Regions from separate parts of the Neobacillus sp. SAB-20_R2A genome, predicted to be linked through region 3. Evidence: riboswitches for the same ligand, from Rfam matches in the RefSeq annotation. Region 3 holds a riboswitch; each other region holds the start of a gene.
What was found. A riboswitch is a leader RNA that binds a small molecule or an ion and turns the genes downstream of it on or off. The one in region 3 is predicted to bind lysine.
Positions count from the first base shown of each region.

Region 1: it holds a riboswitch for lysine, as region 3 does, so the genes downstream of both, dapA (4-hydroxy-tetrahydrodipicolinate synthase) here and V5M37_RS22740 (aspartate kinase) in region 3, are expected to answer to the same signal.
Region 2: it holds a riboswitch for lysine, as region 3 does, so the genes downstream of both, V5M37_RS19350 (amino acid permease) here and V5M37_RS22740 (aspartate kinase) in region 3, are expected to answer to the same signal.
Region 4: it holds a riboswitch for lysine, as region 3 does, so the genes downstream of both, V5M37_RS25000 (ABC transporter substrate-binding protein) here and V5M37_RS22740 (aspartate kinase) in region 3, are expected to answer to the same signal.

Region 1 covers NZ_CP145895.1:3,849,886-3,854,820, reverse strand. Annotated here, with positions in the region: gene V5M37_RS18660 (LytS/YhcK type 5TM receptor domain-containing protein) at 1-772, shown strand, start outside; gene V5M37_RS18655 (sulfite exporter TauE/SafE family protein) at 807-1,577, opposite strand; gene dapA (4-hydroxy-tetrahydrodipicolinate synthase) at 1,777-2,664, opposite strand; lysine riboswitch at 2,777-2,957, opposite strand; gene V5M37_RS18645 (D-2-hydroxyacid dehydrogenase) at 3,174-4,106, shown strand; gene V5M37_RS18640 (NAD(P)-dependent oxidoreductase) at 4,129-4,935, shown strand, end outside.
Region 2 covers NZ_CP145895.1:3,988,837-3,993,771, forward strand. Annotated here, with positions in the region: gene V5M37_RS19335 (multidrug resistance efflux transporter family protein) at 1-123, opposite strand, end outside; gene V5M37_RS19340 (PH domain-containing protein) at 344-958, shown strand; gene V5M37_RS19345 (YitT family protein) at 1,032-1,847, opposite strand; lysine riboswitch at 2,119-2,308, shown strand; gene V5M37_RS19350 (amino acid permease) at 2,411-3,892, shown strand; gene V5M37_RS19355 (hypothetical protein) at 3,924-4,193, opposite strand; gene V5M37_RS19360 (SHOCT-like domain-containing protein) at 4,196-4,582, opposite strand; gene V5M37_RS19365 (DUF2089 domain-containing protein) at 4,583-4,935, opposite strand, start outside.
Region 3 covers NZ_CP145895.1:4,623,579-4,628,513, reverse strand. Annotated here, with positions in the region: gene uvrC (excinuclease ABC subunit UvrC) at 1-1,428, shown strand, start outside; lysine riboswitch at 1,495-1,672, shown strand; gene V5M37_RS22740 (aspartate kinase) at 1,776-2,993, shown strand; gene V5M37_RS22735 (YslB family protein) at 3,089-3,532, opposite strand; gene V5M37_RS22730 (succinate dehydrogenase cytochrome b558 subunit) at 3,953-4,561, shown strand; gene sdhA (succinate dehydrogenase flavoprotein subunit) at 4,621-4,935, shown strand, end outside.
Region 4 covers NZ_CP145895.1:5,059,513-5,064,447, reverse strand. Annotated here, with positions in the region: gene V5M37_RS25005 (amino acid ABC transporter permease) at 1-573, opposite strand, end outside; gene V5M37_RS25000 (ABC transporter substrate-binding protein) at 671-1,465, opposite strand; lysine riboswitch at 1,534-1,718, opposite strand; gene V5M37_RS24995 (M20/M25/M40 family metallo-hydrolase) at 1,899-3,548, shown strand; gene V5M37_RS24990 (TVP38/TMEM64 family protein) at 3,643-4,188, shown strand; gene V5M37_RS24985 (immune inhibitor A domain-containing protein) at 4,236-4,935, opposite strand, start outside.

The sequences.
Region 1 (4,935 bases), 770 kb from region 3:
TATGGTATATATCATTGAATTATTGTCTGATGCTATGTATATCCGATCAAAAATAGTTAAGTTTGAAAAAATGGAGGTTGTCAGCCAATTGGCGGCAAGTATTTCACACGAAGTTCGAAATCCTTTAACCGTTGTAAAAGGATTTATTGAATTGCTGAAATCTCCTAATCTATCTCTAGACGAGAAGAAACGCTATATTGAACATATAGAAAGAGAACTTCATAATGCGGAATCGATTATTAGTGATTACTTGGCCTTCGCAAAACCAGCAATTGAAAAAGTAGAACCACTTCTAATCGAACAAGAGATCCGCAATGTCATTGATATCATGAATCCTTTAGCAAAAATGAGCTCCGTGATTATTACAGATAACCTTGGTCAAGGAACCGTTCAAGGGAATAAGAATTATTTTCGCCAATGCTTTTTAAACTTAATAAAAAATGCTATCGAAGCAATGCCAAACGGCGGGGAGCTTCATGTAGTTTCAGCGCTTGAAAAAAATAAGGTCACCGTTAAAATTGTTGATACCGGTGTCGGCATGAGCAAAGAGCAAATAAACCGCTTCGGTGAGCCATACTACAGCAGTAAAACAAAGGGTACAGGATTAGGTTCCATGGTTGCGGTGAAAACCATTCAGACAATGAACGGGAAGCTTGATATTGAGAGTATCTTAAATGTTGGAACGACCATTACCATCACATTACCTGCCTTTATAACAGAATATAAAATGGTTCAGATGGATAGCCATTTAAAGTTAGAAACTGAATTTTAACAAAAAAGAGCTTAAACGTTTAAGCTCTTTTTTATTATAATCCGATGAGTTTTAACGCGCTAAAAATGATGACCGCTGAGATGACCGTACGAAGGGGCTTTGTCGGTACTTTTGAAGATAAGGTACTCCCTACTAAAACGCCTGGGATCGACCCGATTAACAGGTTCCCTACAAGCATATAATTGACAGTTCCGGCATTCGCGTGAAGGAGTCCGGCAACAGTCACTAATAAAAAGGCATGGGCAATGTCGGTGCCAACCAGCTCAGATCCTTTCAAGCGGTAGAGATATAGCATGGCAAGGGCAAATAATGATCCTGATCCTATTGAAGTCAGGCCGACAATAAAGCCGAAACCGGCACCGATTAAAATTGTTAATGTTCGTTTTTCCTCAATCGGCCTTAATTGCCAGCGGTTCGGCCTGATTTTATTATCAAAAAATGTCTTAATTAAAATGGCTGTGGCCACTAGAATAAGGACATAGCCAAGTCCATGCTTGATAATTTGTTCTTGATTGTGGAAATATTTTTCAAAGACCTGAAGGATGAGAATGGCTCCTGTTGCACTTGGGACACTTCCGATTGCAAGATACTTCATGAGTTTAAAGTTAATCGTTTTCTGTCTCCAATGCTGAATGACTCCAAACAGTTTGGTAATGGAGTTGTAAACTAGGTCCGTTCCCACCGCAATGGAAGGCTGAATTCCGACCATGATGAGCACCGGGGTTAACAATGCTGCCCCTCCAACCCCTGTTAAACCTACCAATAACCCAACTAATAATCCCATTAATGCAATTCCTATGCTCATGATGGGGGCCTCCTTCTTTTGTGACTAATTCCGAGTAAATATATGTGAATTATAGAGTTTGGAGAAGGTTTTGTAAACACTTTTCTGAATTTATTAAAGAAATATTTTTACAGTGAGGATAGGGGGGAAGCGGAAATTAAAAAAAGCAGGACAAATCGAACGGGAGCCCGCTCGATTTGTCCTGCTTTCGGATATTACTCTAAATAACTTCCAGTTCCCTATTCTGCAATAGGACATTCTGAAGTGTTCTGGTTTCCTCTTCGTTTAAAGGAATTAACGGCAAGCGCAGACCGCCGACATTAATCCCTTTCATATTTAGGGCTGCTTTTACAGGTGCTGGGCTTGGTGCTGCAAATAAAGCTTTCATAATTGGCAGTAATTCACGGTGTGCAGCAGCAGCGCCTGCTAAATCCCCATTTTTAAAGCGTGACACCATATCCTGCATTTCATTCCCGATAATATGAGATGCAACGGAAATCACACCAACGCCGCCAATCGAAAGCACCGGCAAGGTCATTCCATCATCACCGCTGTATAAAGAAAAGTCATCAGCAGTTTGTTTAATAATTTCGGCCATGTCATCCAAGTGGCCGCTAGCTTCCTTAACCGCTACAATATTAGGAATCTGAGAAAGGCGGATGACCGTTTCAGCAGATATATTGACGACACTGCGCCCTGGAATATTATAAAGCATTACCGGAAGAGAAGTAGATTCAGCAATCGCTTTAAAATGCTGATACATGCCTTCCTGGGATGGTTTATTATAGTATGGGGCAACGAGCATGATGCCGTCTACACCGACTTCTTCTGCTAGCTTGGTTAGACTGATTGAGGCTCTTGTGTTGTTTGAGCCAGTCCCTGCAATAACGGGAACTCTCCCGTCCGCAACTTCAACCACAAATTTAAATAAAGCCACTTTTTCCTCAGTTGATAAGGTAGGGGACTCACCGGTTGTTCCACAAACCACCAACCCGTCAGTACCATTCGCTAATAAATAATTTACTAAATCTCTCGTCGCATTAAAATCAATTTCGCCATCCTGATCAAACGGAGTCACTATTGCTGTTAAAACTTGGCCAAAGTACATGAATTTCACCCTTTTAAAATTATTTTTAAAAAGAGGTAAGGCCAAACGCAAAAAGCAGCTGCGGGAAAGGCCCAACAGCTGCATCAGAAACGTTAATTTTACAAGTTCCCCTGCGTGAGATAGCCCTCCATATAGTTTCCTATATGACAATTCTGTATTTATTCAATAACAGAACCAGCTCCGGGAACAATGAGATCCTCAGAAGCTTCGGCAAATTCCCCTTTCCGCCACCGTCAACGGGTCCCATTACCCTCGGATGGTTTACTGATGGTCTTTGCGCCTCTATCCTCACTTCATAAGGTATGAAGTAAGAAGTATGTAATTAAAATTAATATAACAGAATATTCCTATTTGTTCAAGGGTTTTTTATCAAAAACGCTAAAATCGTATATTTATTGACATTTATATAGTATGGGGAGGAGAGGAGGGATTAACAGCCCTACGCTTCTTTTTTGAGTTTTTTCCCAATTATCCTTAAAATGGAGTTAATGTTGAAGAGGTGAATTATTGTGAAAATCGAAAATATTTTAATTGTCAGCCCCATGTATCAGGAGCTTCGGGCATACGTCCAAAATGCGGGCGTCCAAAAGAATTTCCGTTATATCCCCGAGGCTGAAGTGAATCAGGCGGATTTGAAATGGGCGGATGCACTTGTATCTTTTAATCTTAAATCGGATTACGATTACAGTCATTTAAAATGGGTGCACTCGCTCGGTGCGGGAGTTGACCGCTTTTTATATAAAAAGACCTGGGACGATAGTGTACTTTTAACAAGGACAGTTTGTACGTTTGGTCAAAGAATCGGAGAGTATTGTTTAAGCTACATATTAAGAGACTTACAATGTCACGAGGAGTTTCGGGAATTACAGCTGCAGAAAAAATGGCAGCAACGGACTCCGAAGCTATTAAATGAACTCAAAGTGATGGTCTATGGAACCGGTGAAATTGGGCAGGCTGTCGCCAAGCTTTTGTCTAGTTTTGGAGTGGAGGTTTACGGCGTCTCCCAAAGTGGAAAAGAAAAAGAGTATTTTAAAGAGGCTTTGACTGTTGAATCTCATTTTACCATCCTAGGGGAAATGGATGTGATCATCAACACGATGCCGCTGACGGAAGAAACGGCTGGATTTTTTAATAGTCAAGTCTTTCAAAAAGTAACAAATGCCGGTTTTATTAATGTAGGGCGGGGAGCATCGGTGGATGAAGAATCATTGCTGCAAGCTTTGGAAGACGGGCAGGTCCGGTATGCTGTCCTGGATGTGTTTACACAGGAGCCGCTGCCGGAAAATCATCCATTATGGAAACATCCTGGCGTACTGATTACCCCTCATATTTCAGCGGTAACGACACCTGAAGAAGGGGCGGCGTGTTTTTTGGATACACTCAGAAACTTGGAAGAAAACAAACCTCTTAACAATAGAGTAGATACCAATAAGGGATATTAGAATAACAGGAGGATGAACGAAAATGACACGAGTAATCGGCTTTATCGGCCTTGGAAATATGGGAGAGCCTATGGTTATGAATTTATTGAAGGCAGGTTTTCAGGTGAAGGTTTACAATCGAACTCCCGAGAAAACAAAGGCAGTTGTTGAAGCTGGCGCCGAGCAAGTGAACAGGCCAGCAGACGCCGCAGCACCTGGCGGAATCGTGATTACGATGGTGGCAAACGATCAGGCAGTGGAAGAGCTAGTATTGGGACCAAATGGGTTTGGGGAAGTGCTTGGTCAGGGCGGTATCCATGTATCAATGAGTACGATAGCTCCAGCAACTTCACGTAAATTAGCAGCTTATCATCAGGAGCACGGCAGCCAATATGTCGCCTCTCCTGTTTTTGGCCGTCCGGAAGCAGCGGCAGCTCAAAAATTGAATATTCTTAGCTCAGGGTCCAGTGTGGCGAAAGAGCGGGTAAAATCCATCCAGGAAGCGCTCGGCCAGCGTGTTTTTGATGTTGGGGAGGAGCCTGAAAGTGCCAATGTCATCAAGTTAGGCGGAAATTTTATGATTATGGCAGCAATGGAAGCCATGGCTGAAGCCTTTAATTTAGCTGAGAAAAATGGTATTGACCGGCAGTTGGCTGCTGAAATTTATGCATCAACCTTATTTAATTGTACAGTGTATCAAAGCTATGGCCAGATGATTGCCAACAAGCAGTTTGAACCGGCGGGTTTTCAGCTGGCGCTTGGTCTTAAGGATTGCAACCTAGTTTTGGAGGAAGCGAATTCGACCAAGACACCGATGCCGTTAGCGGGTCTATTACATAACCGCCTGCTA
Region 2 (4,935 bases), 630 kb from region 3:
AAAGAAATATCTTAGTGATGCACTCCAAACCCAGCTTCCGCCAGCAAGGTCCATTGCCCTGTTTAAAATAAATGTAAATGCAAAAAAGAAAGCGGCAAAGATGCCTAAAATGATAGGACGCATGGTTTTCCCCTTTAACTCTTGTCAGCTTTGAATAGTTCAATACTCTAAAGTATAACAGATGTCTGAATAATTTGTTAATACTGAATTTCCCTTAAAATAAAATGCATATTCTAAAAATGTTGGAAATAAATTTAAAATTGTCATTCAAATAACGAAACCTCTGTGCCTCCTATTCGTACATAAGAATGGCAAATATTATAAGTAGAGAGAGGTTGACACTATGTTTGGAAAAGTGGCTGCAGATTTGTTGGGATTAAGTGATGTAGGGTCGGTGATTAAGCCTTCCGATTATGATAAAGTGGATGCCGATGATTACGTGATGCATGAGGATAATGAAAAGATTTATTTCTTAATTAAATCAAAATCTGATGAGTATTGCTTTACAAATAATGCTCTCATCCATCTTGATGGTACTAGTGCTACAAGCAAAAAGCGGATGCTTCATCGGTACAGCTATGCCACAAATAAAATATCAGATGTTATGTTGGAAACGGCCGGTACAGTCGACCTAGACGTGGAAATCAAATTCAAAATCGGCTCTCAGCCTTTCTCCGTTGACATTCATAAAAAGCATATCGAGGAAGTTAAAGATTTATACAAGGCACTTATAAAAATTTCCGAGATTACCCATGAAAATGATATTTCCCTTCAGTTTGCCAAGCAAAGTCTTGATGTAGCTTCCACAACATTAGGGCGTGTCTCCACTCCTGACAATAATTTGGTTGTTCAATTTAAAATGTTGAATCAGGCAGCATTCCAGTGGCTCGAGGAAAGTAAAAAACAATATTGTGTCAAAGATTTTGGCTTTGTTTTTGAAAAATATATAAACAATTAAAATACAAAATAGTGACCGTCTCTTAAGGGAACTAAACTCCCATGGTATTGAGACGGCCTCTTTTTTTTAAACATTAATGCGGGCTTGGCCGATGAAACAACCCCATTACTTCTATCGTTTCTGTAATATTCACAAAAGCTGTCGGATCGACTTCAGAAATAAGAGATTTAACCTCGTTTAACTCATATCTTGAAATGACCGAGATTAAAATCTTTCGGCTGCCATTTGTATATCCTCCAACCCCATCCATAATGGTGAGTCCACGATATAAGTTGGCCACCAAATGATTTCTCATTTCTTCGCCCTTTTCTGTTATTATCATTAAAGTTAATTTGACATGGTCCGTATAAATAGCGTCAACCACTTTTCCTGTAACAAAAATCGAAACCAACGTATTGAGGGCCGCATCCCAATTGAATAAAAATCCGCTAATTACAATGACAATCGCATTCATTCCGGAGAGGAGCACCCCGATTGGGAAGTCTTTCTTCCGGGAAACAATCATTCCGATGATATCAAATCCACCCGTTGAACCCGAGCTTCGAAATACGATTCCAACCCCTAGACCGGTCAAAGCTCCGCCAAATATTGCTGAGAGGATGGTATCTTTCGCGACTGGAAATACTGGTACTAAATAAAGTCCTAAAGAAATAACGAACACTGAAAAGATTGAATTAAAGATAAATCTTTTTCCCAGCATTTTATAGCCAATGATTAAAAGGGGAAGGTTCAACAAAAGATTAGCCACTCCTGTGTTTATGGGGGTAATCATTCCTATTATCATCGAAATTCCGCTCATCCCGCTACTTAACACCTCGTGAGGGATGAGGAAAAGATTGAATGCAGCTACAATTATAAAAGAGCCGATAATAATTCCAACCATCTGCATGAATATTTCTCCTGTCTTTCCACTATTTATTTAAAAAAAATGATAACGATTCATAGCTAGGATGTAAACTAATTAATATATTTAAAAAACAATTAATTATCTGGAAATAGCACCCAAAGAATAAGTTGAATAATTATAAAGGCATATTACATTAATATTCACCTTACAAAAAGCCCTAATCCCTCGTTTCCAATATATAATATTGACAAATTTATTAAAACGTATATACTCTAGTAATATATCATTTTTAATATTAAATCCTCATCAAAACCGATGAGGTAGAGGTCGCGGTTTTTATCAGTAAAATGGACGAGACGCAGAGATGTTTTTGACTCCGTTTGAAAGGAAAAGCTGCCGAAGTGTGTTTTTCTCTCTGGAGAAACATGCTGGGGCTGTCTCCGAACAGGAACAGAACTGTCACGTTTAGCCTTACCAGCTTTACGTGTTGAGCTATCTTTCGGAAGGTATGATGCGGGGTATATACAAATGCCGTCGAATCTGCTTCGAGGGCATTTTTTATTCCAAACTCCTTCCAATAAAAAAAATTTAAAGGAGTCATAAACATGCAAACAGCGCAGGTAAGAAAAGACGAAATATACACTAGGCCCACGGGTCCAAAAAATAATAAAAATGAATTAAGACGGAGCTTAAAGTCCCGCCATCTTACGATGATTTCTCTTGGCGGAACCATCGGGACCGGATTATTTCTTGCCAGCGGCGGAGCTATCCATAGTGCGGGACCTGGCGGAGCGATTCTATCATATCTCGTTATCGGCATTATGGTTTATTTCTTAATGCAAAGTTTAGCTGAAATGGGTGCCTACATGCCGGTTGCAGGAAGCTTTAGTACCTATGCTACGAAATTCGTGGATCCATCCCTTGGTTTTGCCCTAGGCTGGAACTATTGGTACAACTGGGCCATTACGATTGCAGCAGAACTTTCTGCAGTAACAATGATTATGAAATTTTGGTTTCCAGATTCTCCTTCACTATTATGGAGCAGCATCTTTTTAGTTATCATGTTCTTGTTAAATTATCTTTCTGTTAAGGGATTTGGCGAGGCAGAATATTGGTTCTCATTAATTAAAGTTATAACTGTTGTGATCTTTATCATTGCTGGTACGTTAATGATTTTTGGAATTATGGGAAATGAAGCAATTGGCTTAAAAAACTTTACAGTTGGAGATGCACCATTCCATGGCGGATTCATGGCCATGCTTGGAATCTTTATGGCAGCTGGATTTTCCTTCCAAGGAACTGAACTTTTAGGTGTTGCAGCGGGTGAAACAGATAACCCAGAAAAATCAATCCCACGTGCAGTAAAACAAGTTTTTTGGCGAATTCTTTTATTCTATGTGTTAGCTATTCTTGTTATCGGTCTTATTATTCCTTATACAAATGAAAACCTTGCTAATGGAGATGTTGCTGTAAGTCCATTTACGCTTGTTTTTCAAAAAGCCGGAATCGCATTTGCTGCTTCTGTCATGAATGCAGTCATTTTAACAGCAGTTTTATCAGCAGGTAATTCAGGAATGTATGCATCGACTCGGATGCTTTGGGATTTGGCACGTCAAGGAAAAGCACCAAAATTCCTTGGTAAATTGAACAAAAATGGTGTGCCAGTTAATGCTTTAATTGTAACAGCATTAGTCGGAACACTTGCTTTTCTGGCATCCCTTTTTGGCGATGGTACAGTTTATGTATGGCTTTTAAATGCTTCAGGTATGTCCGGCTTTATCGCGTGGTTAGGAATTGCGATTTGTCATTATCGCTTCCGCAGAGCTTATGTGGCACAAGGCAAAGATCTAAACTTATTGCCATATAAATCAAAGTTGTTCCCATTTGGCCCAATCTTTGCTTTTGTTGTTTGCGCCATTGTCGTAATCGGGCAAAACTATTCAGCATTTATGGGCGACCATATTGATTGGAACGGTGTATTAGTATCCTATATCGGTCTGCCATTATTCCTTATCCTTTGGTTAGGCTATAAATTCACAAAGAAAACAAAGGTAATTCCTTTGGAGAAGTGTGATTTAAATAATTAAAAATAAAAATGGCTCCCTGGGAGCCATTTTTCTATAATTTAATGGTAACTTCTGTCCCATCTTTTAATTTCGTTTCCACTAACAACAGGCCTTTATGCTTGGTCAGACCATCCAATAAAGGCTTTAAATCGCTTTTTTCTATTTGTGGAAGGACGAACTTTTCCCCGCCTTTTTCAATCGATTTATTGATAAAGCCAATAAATCGTCTTGAGGTTATTACCGAACTTAGAAGATTTAAGACAACATAAGGAACGGGTACATTGAAGTTTCTTTGTTTTATCTTTAAGCCCACTTTTAACATTCTTATTCAATCACCACAAACACTTTATCGCCATTTGCTGAAGTAACATCCACAATTTGGCCGTCTAGTTCGTTTTCAATCGCTTCTATTAACAAATCTACATTGATATCTTTCACATACTTTTCCGCTTGCGGAATTCTTTCGGCAATGCTGGTGCCCACCTTCAACACTGCTTTCACAAGATTAATGGGAAGATTGACATTAACATTATCACCTTCATGGGAATTAACACGAATTTTTAGCATTTTGCTGCCATATGATGAGGCTTCTTTCTTTAATTCAACAGTTGGTTCCTTCCCTTGAAGGACGTTAATTAGTTCAGTCGCTTTTTCTTTATCAAGCTTGCCTTCCTCAACCAACGTTAACACTCTAGAGATTTCATCTTTCATTTACATATCCCCCTCTTTTAATAAGGCAATAGCCTCTTCGGCAGTGATTTCCCCTTTTTCCAGCATGGATACGACCTTCTTCTTATCAACCTCCGCCTTTCGGTTTGCTGAGTAGCCCATAGCCGAAATGATGTCGTCTAATTTTCCTCTTACTGTTGGATAAGAAATCCCAAGTTCTTTTTCGACTTCTTTAATACTTCCGCGACACTTCAGGAAAATTTCAATAAAATGAAGCTGTTCCTGTCCAAGTGAGGCAAGCTTTGATAATTCGAATTCATTTTCCACCGTCGTGTGGCAATGTTTACACTGTAGTTTGGTAATGTTTAATTGTTTGCTGCAAACAGGACAATTGG
Region 3 (4,935 bases):
AAAGTAAAAAAGGATAAAGGTAAGTATTTTGGTCCATATCCCAACGTAGGGGCGGCCAACGAAACAAAGAAACTGCTTGACCGGATTTACCCGCTCCGCAAATGTTCTACGCTTCCTGACCGAGTTTGCCTCTATTATCACTTGGGTCAGTGCCTGGCACCTTGCGTGAATGAGGTTTCAGAAGAACAGTATAAACAAATGACCGATGAAATTACCCGCTTTTTAAATGGCGGTTATAAGGAAATAAAAAAGGACCTGACTGAAAAAATGCAGGCTGCCGCGGAAGAGCTTGATTTTGAAAGAGCAAAGGAATTCCGTGACAAAATCATTCATATTGAAACAATCATGGAAAAACAAAAGATCACGATGACTGATTTTACTGACCGTGATGTATTCGGCTATGCCGTTGACAAAGGCTGGATGTGTGTTCAAGTATTTTTTGTGCGGCAAGGGAAGCTGATTGAACGAGACGTTTCGATGTTCCCTATCTATAATGAGCCGGAAGAAGAAATCCTTACCTTCCTCGGCCAATTTTATCAAAAGACGAACCATTTTAAACCGAAGGAAATTCTCATCCAGGACGATGTGGATTTGCAGATGGCTGAGCAGTTATTGGAAGTAAAAGTCATCAAGCCGCAGCGGGGTCAGAAAAAGGACCTTGTCAAAATGGCAATTAAAAATGCGAAAATCGCTTTGAATGAAAAGTTCTCTCTTATTGAAAAAGATGAGGAAAGAACGATCAAAGCCGTTGAAAACCTCGGAGAAATGCTTGGCATATATACGCCCCACCGGATCGAGGCCTTTGATAACTCTAACATTCAAGGAACAGACCCGGTGTCAGCGATGATTGTTTTTACAGACGGCAAAGCAAACAAGCGGGAATATCGGAAATATAAAATTAAGTCTGTTGAAGGCCCGGATGATTATGAATCGATGAGAGAGGTAACGAGACGAAGATACTCGAGGGCTCTAAAGGAAGAGCTTCCGCTGCCTGATTTGATCATCATTGACGGTGGAAAGGGACATGTGGAAGCTGTCCGCGATGTACTAGAAAATGAATTGGGGCTGGACATTCCTCTTGCTGGACTGGTCAAGGATGAGAAGCACCGCACATCACAGCTTATGTATGGGAATCCATTAGAAATTGTAGCGCTTGCCCGGAATAGCCAGGAATTTTATTTACTCCAGCGAATCCAGGATGAAGTTCACCGTTTTGCGATTACCTTCCACCGGCAGACACGCGGTAAAACTGCATTCCAATCCTTACTTGACGACATTCCTGGGATTGGCGAAAAACGCAAGAAGCAGCTATTAAAGGAATTTGGCTCCGTTAAGAAAATGAGAGAGGCAACCCTTGAGGAATTTAGAGGGATTGGCATTCCCCAAAATGTGGCAAAAGAATTAATAAAAAAACTTCAGTCACAATAATTGTCACTCTAATATTACTATGCTATAATGAATAAAAATTTAATAGACTATCACTTTTATAAGTAAAGTGAAGGTAGAGGTGCGAGCTTCAAGAGTAAAGGCCTGGAGAAGGATGAGCTTCAACGATAGGCTTTGAAAGGGAATGTTCGCCGAAGTAGGGAAACTCTCATTATTTTCTCCGCTGGTTCGTCATTGAAAAAATGCCGGATTGTCAAGACCGTTGTCTTGGAGCGCTATCTTTCATTGTCTACTAACGCGAAAATGTTAATTTTGTGTTTTCAAAGCAATGGGATGTGCTCCCATTGCTTTTTATTTTTTTACAAGAATGACTGAGAGAAGGGGAAGACATGGGTTTAATAGTACAGAAATTTGGCGGGACCTCCGTTGGCAACATTGAAAAAATTCTAAATGTCGCAGAAAGTGTGCAGGGGGAAAAGGAACGTGGAAACCAAGTAGTGGTCGTTGTTTCGGCGATGGGAAAATCGACAGACCAGCTTGTTAATATGGCAAAGGAAATATCCGAGCAGCCGAATAAGCGGGAAATGGATATGCTGCTCTCAACTGGTGAGCAGGTGACGATCGCATTGCTTTCGATGGCTTTAAACCAAAAAGGACTGGAAGCAGTTTCCTTTACAGGCTGGCAGGCTGGAATTATGACAGAGCCTGTTCACGGCAATGCAAGGATTTCAAAAATAAACACTGATGCTGTTCAAAACCAGCTTGATGCTGGAAAAGTCGTCATTGTGGCCGGATTCCAAGGGGTTACTGAAGACGGGGAAATCACTACGCTCGGACGCGGGGGTTCCGATACAACTGCCGTTGCGTTGGCGGCTGCGCTAAATGCGGATAAATGTGATATTTATACCGATGTAACCGGGGTATATACAACGGATCCCCGTTATGTCAAGAACGCTCGGAAATTATTATCAGTATCGTATGATGAAATGCTTGAACTGGCCAATCTGGGTGCGGGAGTTCTACATCCAAGAGCGGTCGAGTTTGCAAAAAATTATAATGTAAGGCTCGAGGTCCGCTCTAGCATGGAGAAGGTTGAAGGAACTGTAATTGAGGGGGAAGCAACGATGGAACAAAATTTAGTCGTACGCGGAGTCGCGTTTGAAGATGGAATTACACGGGTTACTGTTTTAGGGCTTAGAAATTCATTAACAAGCTTATCAACTATTTTTACGACATTGGCCAAAAATCACATTAACGTGGATATTATTATTCAAAGCACAACAGAAGAGGGAGCAGCCAATCTCTCCTTTTCCATCCATACCGATGATTGGATCCCAACCTTAAATGTGCTCGAAAGCAATAAAGAAACACTTGCCTATGACCAGCTTGATGCTGAGAATAAACTGGCAAAGGTATCAATTGTTGGTTCCGGAATGATTTCTAATCCTGGTGTGGCTGCGAAAATGTTTGAGGTTCTTGCCAACAGCAATATTCCTGTAAAGATGGTCAGCACCTCAGAAATCAAAGTATCGGCTGTAGTAGAAGAAAAAAATATGCTCAAAGCAGTAGAAGCCCTGCACGAGGCATTTGAACTTGGGCAAAATTAAATGAAAACTCGCCGATTGGCAAGTCCGTTAGGACGGTTCATGAGGCGTAGTTGATTTTGTGCGTTAAGAAAAAGGGGGCTTTGCCCCCCTTTCTTTTAGTCTTTATCCCATTTGACGGTGAAGCAAACTTTGTTAGATTTTTTTACCGGGTGTTCGAAGGTTTCCGCAATAGCCCCTTTTTGGACTTCGATTTGCTGAGCAAGGAAGCCGGCTTCAAGTTGAAAGAAGTTTTCCGCTTTTGATTTAACACGCGATACAATCATTGGACTTGCCAACTCGAATTCCAGCTCATTTTTTGCTTCCTTCTTAATTTCTAACTCACCCCATGAAGCTTTTGCAAAAAAATCTATCAGGCTTTCGTAGCTTTCCAAAGGATATTTTCGAGCGAGGCGTTTCCCTGCCCAGTAAAGAATTTCAGGAGTGTCCTTGCCGAAAATCTCAGGGAGAAGAACTTCTCTAATTAATTCATAGCCAAATATAGAGACTGTCCTTGGTTCAGGCGTTTGTAGATCTTGGTCCATTACTGCACTATCTTTCATTTACTTCCCCTCTTTCTATCATTCTATTATATACAAATCGAGTTCTGTTTCAGTACAGTTTTCTAATAATGTAAAGAAGTCGCAAAGAAATTTATTATTTTACAATATATGTTCTTATTTCTTATCATAATTATCGTTTCCGATATAGGAAAAAAATTCTCCCGTAAGATGTTGGTAATTACAAGCAAAAATAAAGCGCTTACAAAACGATAACATGCTGAAATTCATATCTATCATAATATCAATATATTATAAAAATTTTAGTTTTCAACGCTTTTTTATGTATCCGTTTCCTTGACGCTCTATGATGTTGGGAGTAAAATGGACATGTCACATAATTGTCACAGTGATGCTAGGTTATATTAATGAAGGAAGTAAAAACTTAACATCATTTTTTAAAATTTAAAAGGGGGTAAATCAATGGCGGGGAATCGCGAATTTTTCAATCGGAGACTGCACTCGTTGCTTGGGGTTATCCCAATCGGGGTATTCATTGTTCAGCACCTGATTGTCAACCACTTTGCAACAGAAGGAGTGGAATCCTTCAACAAGGCAGCAAATTTCATGGGGACACTTCCGTTCCGTATTGTCCTTGAAACAGTAGTAATTTATTTACCTTTGCTGTTCCATGCAATCTATGGTCTGTACATTGCATTTACAGCAAAAAACAATGTTTCAAGATTTGGTTTCTTTAGAAACTGGATGTTCCTGCTTCAGCGTGTATCAGGGGTAATCACTCTTATTTTTATCGCATGGCATGTGTGGGAAACACGTATTGCCGCTGCATTTGGTGCTGAGGTTAACTTCCAAATGATGCATGATATTCTTTCTTCACCAGTCATGTTTGCATTTTATGTAATTGGTATTATTTCAGCTATTTTCCACTTTGCGAACGGATTATGGTCTTTCATGGTAAGCTGGGGTATTACGCAATCCCCACGGTCACAAACTATTGCTACATATTTTACGATGGTAGTTTTCGTACTTCTATCAATCGTAGCCGTTCAAACTCTATTAGCTTTTGTTTGATAAATTAATGATTTCTTGATTGGAAAAATATTGGATTTGGATTAAGGGAGTGAGTCACGATGAGTAAAGGTAAGGTGATCATTGTCGGTGGCGGATTGGCCGGCTTGATGGCAACTATTAAAGTTGCAGAACACGGAACTCCTGTAGAATTATTTTCTCTTGTTCCTGTTAAACGCTCTCACTCTGTTTGTGCCCAAGGCGGTATTAATGGAGCAGTAAATACTAAAGGTGAAGGGGATTCCCCATGGATTCACTTTGATGATACGGTTTACGGCGGAGATTTCTTGGCTAACCAGCCTCCGGTTAAGGCTATGTGTGATGCCGCGCCTGGTATTATCAATTTATTTGACCGGATGGGTGTTATGTTTAACCGT
Region 4 (4,935 bases), 440 kb from region 3:
GTAGGTTTCAAATGGCATATAGTTTTCCCCTTGGACGGTAAGGGCAGTGTTAAATAAGTCTGTTACAGAAATATAGGCAACCAGGGAAGAATCTTTTAAGCTGATAATGAACTGATTCCCCAGCGGCGGGATGGCTCGTTTGAAGGCCTGTGGAAAAATAATTCTGCGCATTGCAAGCGGGTAGGACATCCCTAGCGATCTTGCAGCTTCCATTTGCCCGCGGTCAATCGATTGGACAGCCCCCCTGAAAATTTCCGCTATATACGCACCGGTATGAATGCTTAACGCAAGCGCCCCGGCTGTAAAGCTGTCAAGGGTTAGAAAATTCGCGATTCCATAATATAGGAACATAATTTGAACGATTAACGGAGTCCCGCGGATAAGCCCAATATAAATATCAGAAATCCAATTAAGAAATTTGATAGAAGAGATTTTAAAACTGGCAAAGATGATTCCAATGATTAATGCAAATAGCAGAGAAATAATTGTAATGGAAATCGTCATCCATGAGGCTTTCAAGAAGGCAACACCATGCTCACTGAGGATGCCGATAATATTATGCCAAAAAGTCATGATTTCATTTCAACCTCCTTTGAAAAAACGTAAGCCCCAAGCATGGAGCTTACGTTATCCAATTTTCCTATTTTGCGTCTTAAAGATGTGAGTGTGCTTACTTTTTAAGTAAGTTTTCGTTGAACCATTTTTTGCTGATTTTTTCGTAAGTGCCATCCTTCTGCATATCGTCAATGGCTTTGTTGATTTTATCAGCAAGCTCTTTGTTACCTTCTGCAACCGCAACACTAACGCGGTCCTCATTTAGCAGGTTGCCAATCGGCTTAATTTTTAAACCTTTTTCGTTTTTCGCATTCAAACCGACGATTTTATCAGTAATAACGGCATCTAAACGGCCAATTGCTAAGTCCTGAAGAGCGTTAACATCAGATGGATATCCTTTTACTTGATCGGATAGTTCCAGGGCCATATCTTTCCAAGTGCTAGCCTGGATTACACCGATTGTTTTTCCCTTTAAATCATCTTTTGAAGTAATATTACTGTTGTTCTCAGCCACAAAGATTTGGGCGCCGGATAAATAATATGGGTTTGTGAAGTCTACTTGCTTATCACGTTCAGGTGTTGCTGTCATACTTCCGATAATCGCATCGTATTTTTTAGCTTTTAAACCTTGGATGATCGTTTCCCATTGATTAGTCACAGGATTTGCTTTTACACCAATTCTTTTGGCAATCTCATTTCCAATTTCTACGTCAAAACCAGTTAATTTGTCGTCTTTCTTAAAGTTTAATGGCGGATATTGCCCGCTCATCGCAAACGACAGTGTACCCTCTTTAATTAGACCTAAATCTTCACCCTTTGCCTGGTTTGTTTTAGCTGTGTCTTTCGAACCGCATGCTGCTAAAATCACCAGTAATGCAGAAACTACTAATATCATAAGTTTTCTCATGATGCTTCCCCCTTTTTAATATAAAAAGCACCGTCCATGTGACGGTGCCTGACACCCTCATTAAAAGCTTTGAATTAGATAGTTCTCCACAATTCTTAAAGGAATTGTGACAGTTCTGCCCCATTTCGAGTGCAGCCCCAGCCCTCTGAAAACAGTGATTTCAGATGCTTCGGCGATTTATCCTTTTTCCTATTTTCATAGATTTCACTGAATCTCCAATAGGATACTTATATAAACCGCGACCTCTACCTCATCTCAAAAGCTTAAAGATGAGGAATTAATATTCTTTTCGCAATAATTAGTATAAGTAAATATTTATACATAATCAAGTATAAATTCACTAGAATATTTCCCCATTTGAAAAGACTTGACGAAAATTTGTTAATTGGTATACATTTTTCTACAATACTAATCTTATAAAAAAGGGGTCAGAATGATGCTGCAATGCCGTGAGGATGTATTGGCATTCACGAATCAGCTCGTGAATATCGAAAGTATTGTGAATACAAAGGGTGAAAAAACAATTGCCCAATATTTATATAAATTTATATCTGCTTTTCCTTATTTTTCAAAAAATCCTTCTCACATGACGATGTCTCAAACCATACAAGATGAACATGAAAGATATAATGTATTGGCATTTGTCAAAGGTACAAAAGGGAATAGCCGCCGTACAGTCATTTTGATGGGACATATGGACACGGTTGGAATTGATGATTTTAATCATCTAAAAGAACATGCGTGTTTTCCGGATCAGCTAATGGCTGCGTTAAAGAGGGAGGAACTGCCGGCTTCAGCGAAAGAACATTTAGAATCGGGTGACTGGCTGTTTGGCAGAGGCGTACTTGATATGAAAAGCGGAGTGGCTAGCCATCTCTATCTATTAAAATACTATTCTGAGCATCCGGAAGAGCTTGATGGAAATATCGTCTTTTTGGCAGAATGTGATGAAGAGGACAGCTCTCACGGAGTTTTATCTGCCTTAAAGGTTCTGAAAAGCTGGAAGCAGGAGCATGGTTTTGACTATGCTGCGGCGATCAATTCCGATTTCGTCTCCCCGCGCTTTGCAGGAGATGAAAATCGCTATATCTATATGGGGACAGTAGGCAAGCTTCTGCCATCCTTTTTTATTACTGGTGCAGAAACGCATGTTGGCTCTTGCTTTGAAGGGCTTGATCCTAACTTTATCGCGGCGGAGCTGACGAAGCAGATTGATTACAATCCCGAGCTTTGCAATGAGGCCTTAGGTGAAATCACGGTTCCCCCTGTTTCTTTAAAACAAACAGACCTGAAACCGTCTTATACCGTTCAGACCGCGTTGTCTGCCTATGTATATTACAATTTCTTCATCCATTCCTGGTCTCCAAAGGATGTACTGGTAAAATTAAAAGAGCAGGGTCGGATTGCATTTGAAAATGCCTTGAATGCTTTTGATGAAAGATATAAGCAGTTTAGCAGCTTAAGCGGCGAACCATATTTCAAACATCCTTGGCAGCCAAGAGTGTTCACATATGAAGAAATGGAACAACAGTTGGTTATGGAGCACGGTGATACCTTTATTACGCATATGAATCAATTTAAAGAGAGTTTATTAGAGGATAAGGAACTGGATACCCGCATGTTTGCGGCAAGGGTCGTAGAAGAGGCGTGGAACTGGATGAAGGACAAAAACCCTGCCATTATCCTGTTCTATTCATCACTATATTCACCAAGAATTGAGCTGTCCGGCAAGACAGAACAGGAACAGGCCCTGATTGATGCTTTAAATCAGGCAGTAGAATCGATTCAGCCAGCCTACCCACATCCAATCGTAACGCGGAATTTCTTCCCGTATATCTCAGATATGAGCTTTGTAGCTCTAAGTGATGACGAAGAAGGAATAGAGGCTGTTTCCAATAATAATCCTGGCTGGGGAACAAAGCATTACGTGGAGTACCAAGACATACGCGACTTAAATGTGCCGGTCATCAATATTGGCCCTTATGGACTAGATGCCCATAAAAAGCTTGAAAGAATGGAGATGTCCTATTCCCTTGAAGTGGTGCCGAATCTGACCAATCTTGTCATCCAAAATTTATTAAAATAATGAACTGGGGTGTCCTGTGGGACGCCCTATATTTTTTTGCCAGTAAATTATAAAATAAAGAATACTATAAGGAGCTTTAAAATCGGAGGAACAGATGGAGGCGCACATTCTAGCGTGGTTTGAAAATAGCGGCACATTGGCAATATGGATAAGTATCTTATTGAATATCATTATTAGTTTCTTGGGGGTTGTTCCGAGCGTCTTTCTAACCGCAGCCAACATCAGCTTCTTCGGATTTGGCCACGGATTGTTGATTTCGATTCTTGGTGAGGCCTTTGGAGCCATTATTAGTTTTTATTTATATAGAAAAGGTATCAATAGGGTAAAAAACAAGATTGCGATAAAAAATAAATTTTTAGATAGATTGCAAAATACGCAAGGTATGGAAGCGTTTTTTCTGATTATCGCACTTAGGATTTTTCCGTTCATCCCTTCTGGAATGGTGACGCTTGTTAGCGCTGGAAGCAAGGTAGGGATTGTTAATTTTTCCATTGCCAGCACGCTTGGAAAAATACCCGCCTTATTAATAGAGGCTTACTCCGTGAAGCAGGTTTTGGATTGGAGTTTACAAGGGAAAATCATCTTAGGGTTACTTTCATTTTTTATGGTCGTTACTTTGATAAAAAGGTTTAGAAAATAAGACAAGGGTTCCTACGAATAAAGTGCAGGATACCCTTGTTTGGTTTCTTATTTAAAGATTAATACTTTTCCAACTGTGCCGTCGGAGCTTTCCCCAACTACACGGAATTTTAATCCGTAGTTTGGAACATTACGGCCTGCATCAACTAGGCCAGGGTTGCTGTAGTCAGACTTGTCATCAAAAAGCGGATTCCGCTGAGTGAAGTTGTCGGTTAACGTAAATTGTGATGGATAATTCAAGAACATCTTTTCAGTTTTGCTTAGGCCAAATGCAGCGTCATGTAATTGGTAACGAGAGGAGCTGACAGTTTTATCGCTCCAAGACAATGCATGCTGGTCAGCATCTACTACACCAAGGAAGCCATCTCCAGGGTGAACGCCAGTCCAGTTGTTATCATAGGATTCGTCTACATACCAAACAACCAGGCCTGGGTCATAACTCATTAAGCTTGCACCGCGTCGGATGTGAGATAAGCCGGCATCGACACCGTTATGTGTTCTCCACTCTAATAGATAATAGTGTGTGGTAGTATATGTGCCATCATGCTTCGTAAACCCGTCTAATGCAAATTGTGAGTCGCCCTCAGCACCGTCAGATACTAGTTCTTTGCCATCAGCCGTCACTTTTACATTATCCACGAAGAAGCCATCTAAATTGGAAGCCCAGTCTGTCATATAACGGAATTGCAGCTGAATTTTTTGTCCTTTGTATGCTGATAAATCAATTGATTCATGGACCCAGCCATTA